3 regions of the Huintestinicola sp. genome follow, and region 2 is predicted to be linked to each of the others. Evidence: predicted binding sites of a transcription regulator. Region 2 holds the regulator's gene; each other region holds the start of a gene.
What was found. The regulator NrdR, encoded in region 2, represses ribonucleotide reductase genes. The targets are predictions, from matches to a motif close to CACNANATNTNGTG.
Positions count from the first base shown of each region.

Region 1: nrdD (anaerobic ribonucleoside-triphosphate reductase) is a predicted target of NrdR. The motif match lies at 1,089-1,102, and genes of this name have one in related genera.
Region 3: ACI4J0_RS06805 (anaerobic ribonucleoside triphosphate reductase) is a predicted target of NrdR. The motif match lies at 1,192-1,205, and genes of this name have one in related genera.

Region 1 is NZ_JBJERV010000100.1:111,083-113,355, forward strand. It holds gene ACI4J0_RS12945 (DEAD/DEAH box helicase) at 1-865, opposite strand, end outside; gene nrdD (anaerobic ribonucleoside-triphosphate reductase) at 1,169-1,435, shown strand; gene ACI4J0_RS12955 (Hsp20/alpha crystallin family protein) at 1,885-2,273, shown strand, end outside.
Region 2 is NZ_JBJERV010000040.1:986-3,258, forward strand. It holds gene ACI4J0_RS05610 (CCA tRNA nucleotidyltransferase) at 1-796, shown strand, start outside; gene nrdR (transcriptional regulator NrdR) at 894-1,346, opposite strand; gene ACI4J0_RS05620 (M15 family metallopeptidase) at 1,448-2,273, shown strand, end outside.
Region 3 is NZ_JBJERV010000051.1:28,571-30,843, forward strand. It holds gene ACI4J0_RS06805 (anaerobic ribonucleoside triphosphate reductase) at 1-1,168, opposite strand, end outside; gene ruvX (Holliday junction resolvase RuvX) at 1,320-1,748, opposite strand; gene ACI4J0_RS06815 (histidine phosphatase family protein) at 1,745-2,273, opposite strand, start outside.

The sequences.
Region 1 (2,273 bases), on a different contig from region 2:
CCGATTTGAAGGCATTGAGGACCTGTGTGCGGCTCTGCTGCTTCATATCTCCGTGAAGTCCCGATGCCTTGAAGCCCTTTGACACAAGTGCGTCGGTAAGCTCGTCCACCATTTTCTTGGTGTTGCAGAATACCATTGACAGGCGGGGCTCATAGGCGATGAGGAGCATTCTCAGGGCATCGGTCTTTCTGCCCATGGGCACCTCGAAATATTTCTGCTCGATGCTGTCTACTGTGCGAGCCTTGCTCTCTACCTTGATGACAACGGGGTCGGTCTGGTACTGCTTTGTGATAGCCATTATGGGAGGGGGCATTGTGGCGGAGAAAAGCACGGTCTGCCGCTCCTCGGGGACGTATTGCAGAATTGTCTCGATATCCTCGCGGAAGCCCATATTGAGCATTTCGTCCGCTTCATCGAGGATTATTGTGCGAAGGTTTTCAAGGCGGAGGGTCTTTCTGCCGATGTGGTCCATCACTCTTCCCGGAGTGCCCACAACGATGTTTGCGCCACGCCTTAATTCGCCTATCTGTCTGTCCATTGCTGCGCCGCCGTACACTGCGCAGGGGCGCACCCAGGGCATATATGCGGCAAATTTCTTTATCTCGTCGCACGCCTGCATCGCAAGCTCTCTGGTGGGGCAGAGAACAAGCACCTGCACGCCCTTGCTGCCCTTTTCAAGCGCTGCTATGGCGGGTATGCCGAAGGCGGCGGTCTTTCCTGTGCCTGTGTTGGACTTTCCTACAAGGTCCCGTCCCTCAAGCATTACGGGAATGGCTTTTGACTGTATTTCTGTGGCTTCGGTAAAGCCCATTTCGGTGACTGCCCGTACTATCTCTTCGGGCAGGTCAAGTTCTGTAAAAAGCATTAAACTATCCTTTCGTTATAACAGTAATTTTTTGATTTATCATACTAAAATATTATTATATCACACAGGATTATGCGATGTCAACAAAGAATAAGGCGGCAAATTGTTAATTTTGTAAAAATTTAGTCGGAATATTTTTAGGCTACAATTGAAATGCGGTGGCTATGCGGGTTTCGGGGAGGATGTAAACAAAATGTTAATTAAATCGATTTCTCCTTGAAAACACTATATATTGTGGTATAATTAAATAGTCGGCACTAAATATTGTGGCGAATTTGCTTAAAAGTTAAGGGAGTAATGAAAATGAACGTTAACGTTACGGGCGGAGAAATTTCCAATGAGGAGCTTGAGGCTTACATCAGGCACGGCGAGGAGAATTACCCCGGGAAAAAGATCGTGGGCATTGATATCGCTCTTGACGGCGATTTCGTCGATCTGAATTATTATTTTGAAAGCGTTCCCTTTGACCGAATAAGAAGAATTACGGGCTATCTTGTGGGCACTCTTGACCGCTTCAACGACGCTAAGCGAGCTGAGGTCATGGACAGGGTCAAGCACGGAAGCTGCTGAATTTGAATATATTTTTATGAGCCGGTGCGGTTTTATGCATCGGCTCTTTTATTTTTGGAATATATGTGCTGATTTTACAAATCGGGCTGCTTGTTTTTGGTTATTCAGATGAATTTGTATTGAAATGGCACTTTTGTGCTGAAATGTATTGACAAATTGAGACAAATGTGCTATAATATGAATACTGATATGGCTATGGGGAAAAATATAAGGAGATGTTTTAGCACTCGTATCTTGCAAGTGTTAGCACTCATACAACGAGACTGCTAAATTTCACCGTTTTTTCACAATACGGATATTGTATTATCATAATAGGGGGGTATTATTATACTCGTAAACGGAAGATACCGAGATGATGCGGTACAGATACCCCGTTTATACAAATCACACCATCTCGAAGCAGCTCCTTTCAGAAGCAGGCTTCCTATATTTTGAAAGAAGGTAATTTTATGTACGGTTTAACTCCCTTTGAAAGAGCTTTTGGCATTTTTGATCCCTTTGCTGATCTTGACAGCGGCTTTGTAAAGGACGGTCAGAGGTTCAGCGCCTGCCGCACGGATATCCGCGAGGACGATGACAAGTTCGTTATGGAGTCCGAGCTTCCCGGCTTTGACAAGAAGGATATCTCCATTGACATCTCCGGTTCGAGCCTGACATTGAAAGCCGAACATTCCGAGAATACTGACGAGAAGAACGGCAAGTATATCCGCCGCGAACGCACCTTCGGCTCATATCAGAGAAGCTTCGACATTTCGGGCATCGACACCGAGCACATCACCGCCGATTACAAGAACGGTATCCTTATCATGACCCTGCCCAAGAAGAAGCCCGATGTTCC
Region 2 (2,273 bases):
ACAGCTCCTCAAGGAAATTTCCGCCGAGAGGATAATGAGCGAGCTTACGGGATTTGTTATGGGCTCGGCTCCCTGCGACCTTATGATAGAGTTTGACGATGTTTTCTGCACTGTTATCCCCGAGTTTGCAAAGTGCATAGGCTTCGACCAGCGCAGCAGATATCACGTTTATGATGTGTGGGAGCACACCGCTCATGCTCTGGAAAATTCCAAGTGCGACAAGGAGGTCCGTCTCGCCATACTCTTCCACGATATCGAAAAGCCTACAAGCTGCCGTATCGATGAGGAGGGTCACGGTCATTTCCCGGGACACGAAAAACGCAGCGCGGAAACTGCCGAGCGTATTATGCGCCGTCTGAAATTTGACAACGAGACCATTAAAAACACCTGCGAGCTGATAAAATATCACTACATCACTCCCGTTGACGACAAGAGAGTTGTAAAGCACCTGATATCCGCCATGGGTCTCGGAATGTTTGACAAGCTGGCGGAGGTAATGAAGGGAGACAGCCGCGCTAAGCAGAGCTTCTGCCTTGAGAGGGTCAACACCCTTGACGCTATGAAATATCTGGCTCACGAGATCGTGAACAACGGCGAATGCTGCACCCTTCACGGGCTTGCGGTAAGAGGCAGCGACCTTGAGGACATCGGCTTTGAGGGCAAGGAGATAGGTGCTGCTCTTGACGAGCTTCTTGTGATGGTCATTGACGAGAAGATACCCAATGAAAGGGAAGTTCTTATCGAAACGGCGAGAGAGTTCGGGCAGAGAGGCAAAAAGCGGGTCTTTGAACTTTAAACTGCATATTGCATTTTGTAAATATTTTCCGCTTTTCGGAATATAATAAAAAAAACAGGGGCGGATAATTTCCGCTCCTGTCAGAAAAATATTTTGCTTATTCTCCGTTGTTTCTCAGCTCGGAGATTATGTCAAGAAAGCAGTCTACGTCGTTGAAATCCTTATTTACCGAGGCAAAGCGGACATATGCTACCTCGTCGAGCTTCTTGAGCTGCTCAAGCACCATATCGCTTATTTCACGTGTGGATATCTGGGTTATCATATTGTTGGCGCAGTAGGCCTCGATACTGTCTGCAATGGCGATTATGGCTGAGCCGGGAACGGGACGCTTTTTTACGGCAAAGGAAAGCCCTCTTATAAGCTTGTTGCGGTCGAAAGGCTCATAGGTATTGTCCTTTTTATTCACAAGCAGGTCGGGTATCTCAATGCTCTCATAGGTGGTAAAGCGCTTGTCGCAGTTGGTACAGCGGCGTCTGCGGCGTTTCTTTCCGTCAATGAGACGGGAGTCGATGACCTTGGTATCTTCAAATCCGCAGTAGGGGCATTTCATAATAGGCAGACCGCCTTTCAATTATCATTTGTAACCTTATTATAACCTATTTTCCCGCCGATGTCAAGCGGAGGACACTTAATTTCAAAGGAATGAAAACAGTGAAGAAGAAAAGAAAACAAAACGGCGTAAAGCTGTTTATCATATCTACGGCTATCTTATTTACGGCGGTGTTTTTTATGTCAGGTACAGCTTCTCAGAAGGACGATGAAAAAAACATCTCGAAGCCTTCACAGTCAGAGACTGACGGCTCGGAGAGCGCTGTTTCCGAGTCTTCGGGAACGGATATCCCGTCGGGCGAGGAAGGCGTTTCAGACATTTCCACAGAGACTGCTGAGGAACCGAAGGAGCCTAAGCCCGACCCTGCCGATGCCGACAACACCTGGGCGATGTTTCTCGTAAACTCCAAAAATCAGGTGCCTGCGGAATACTGCGACGGCATTGAGACTGATCTTGTTTACGAAAGCTGGCGTGAATATTATCTTGATTCCCGTGCGGCTGAGTATATGAAGCAGATGATAAAGGCTGCCGAGGAGGACGGGATACAGCTTGTGGTGATGTCTGCGTACCGCTCTGTTGAGTATCAGCAGAACAACTTCGACAAGAGCGTTCAGGACAGGATAGACAATCGGGGAATGACCTATGAGGAGGCTTATGCCGACACCTTAAAGGAGGTACAGCTTCCCGGCTACAGCGAGCATAATGCAGGTGTGGCGGCGGATATTATGTCCAACGAGGAGACCAGCATGGAGGACGACCGCTTCAAAAACACCAAGGCTTATGAATGGCTTTGTGAGAATGCGGCGGATTACGGCTTCATTCTCCGCTATCCCGAGGGCAAGGAGGATATCACGTGGATAATATATGAGCCATGGCATTACCGCTTTGTGGGAGTTTACTATGCAAAGCTCCTTGCCGACAAGGGTA
Region 3 (2,273 bases), on a different contig from region 2:
TGGGGAATATGGGCGTTTCGCCGTTGCCGATACCTGCTTCATTGGCAAGAAGAATGTTTTTGATGACCATTCTGCCCTCGGAAGTGGTGTCCGTTCCGTAATTTATGGAGGAAAAAGGCACCTGCGCTCCCGCACGGCTGTTCATAGCGTTGAGGTTATGGATAAAGGCTTCCATTGCGCGATAAGTCTCTCTGTCCGTCTCCTTTAAGGCTTCGGTGCAGCAGTAGGACTGTATGCGCTCCGCAGTTTCCCTGTCGGTGAACTCAAGGAGACGTGCAAGCTCCGCCTCTTTATAGCCGTTATTATTATCCATAACGGGGTAAATATTCTCTTCGGAAAATATCTCCTCTGCGATCCTTTCAGCCGTCTCCTCGGCATTTTCACAGCCGCAGAGCAGCTCCAGACAGCGAGCCTCGTTCTCCCGATATTTTTTTCTGTAGGTCTTTGCCACGCCCTGTGCCATTGCATAATCGAAATTCGGTATGCTCTGTCCTCCGTGCATATCGTTCTGGTCGGACTCTATGGCAATGCAGGCAAGAGCGGCATAGGACAGTATATCATTCGGCTCTCTCAGATGTCCCTGACCCGATGAAAATCCGTTTCTGAAAAGCTTGATAAGGTCTATCTGACAGCAGGTGGCAGTAAGAGTATAGTAATCCATATCATGGATATGGATATCCCCCTCCTCGTGAGCCTTGGCTATAGTGGGGTCGATAACGTACATACTGTAGAACTGCTTTGCGCCCTCCGAGCCGTACTTGTACATCGTACCCATTGCCGTATCGCCGTTGATATTGGCATTCTCGCGCTTGATATCGCTGTCTCTTGCCGCCTTGAATGTAAGATTTTCGTATATCTTCATCAGCTTGGTGTTCATCTCTCGGGAACGGGTGCGGTCGGAGCGGTAGAGGATATACGCCTTTGCGGTCTTGGCGTGACCCTCCTCCACAAGCACCTTCTCCACCAGGTCCTGTATCTGCTCAACGGTGGGAGTGCTGCTGCTGCCGTACTTCTTTTCGCACAGGTCGCAGACCTTGACCGCAAGCTCCATTGAAGCATTGTAGTCGGTGCCTCCAACAGCCTCGGCAGCCTTGTAGATCGCCTTGGCTATCTTCTCGATATTAAAGGTATCTTTTCGTCCGTCTCTTTTTACGATATGAGTTATCATTTTAAAACCGTCTTTCCTAAAAACACAATATATAGTAAAATATACACACTAAATTATAGTATATAGTATTTATGCCCGCTTGTCAACAGCGCCGATTTACAAAAAGCGACGGCAATTTTGTATAAATTGCCGTCTTGACATTTATATACTTTTATGCCTGTGGACCGCTGTTCTTTCTGTAGCCCATATAGCTTTCAAGAATTATTACGGCGGCAACTGCGTCAACCACGTTTTTCCGCTTTTTTCCGCGGACATTTACCTCGTTGAGATAGTTGTGAGCCGATACGGTAGTGCAGCGCTCGTCCCACATGACCACCTTTATTCCCGTAAGCTCCTCAAGCTTCTCGCCGAAGAGAGCGCATTTTTCCGCCCTCTCCCCTACGGTGTTGTTCATATTCTTGGGATATCCTACCACCAGAAGCTCCGCCTGCTCCTTTTTGGCAAGCTCGGCGGTCTTTTCAAGGCAGCGGTCGAAGTTCTTTTCAAATATGACCGTAAGCGGTGAAGCAAGAAATTCGCTTTTGTCGCAAACGGCAATGCCCGTTCTGCTGTCGCCGAAATCTACGCTCATTATTCTCATTTTGCTGCCTCCAGTTCATCGCTGCACCAATTTGATACCGCCAGGGTGGACAGTCCTCCTTCAAGATGAGAGCCGTCATTTTTGAAAATTATTTTCGGTATAAGCTCATCGTCATACTCAATGAGCGACACAGCCGTATTGTCAGCCCAGCCCGGGTCTGCATAGTTTTCCCACTCCCTGCCCTCGGCGCAGTTAAGATATGCCTTTATTGCCATTCCGTGGGAAACTACGGCGATAGTCCTGCCCTCATTTTCAGATGCGATTCGTTTCATTGCCGCTTTCATACGGTCATATACCTGTTTGGTGGACTCCCCGTTCGGAGCGGCAAAATGGTTTATCTCCTCTTTCCACATACGGTATTCCCCGGGAAATTTTTCGGGAAGCTCCGACCATGTTACGCCCTCCCAGTCACCGCCGTTTATCTCCATAAGCTCATCATCTGTGATAATGGGCAGACCGTGATATCTGTTAATTGCTTCGGCGGTGGACATCGCCCTTTTAAGGGGGCTTGAGTACAGGGCTTCA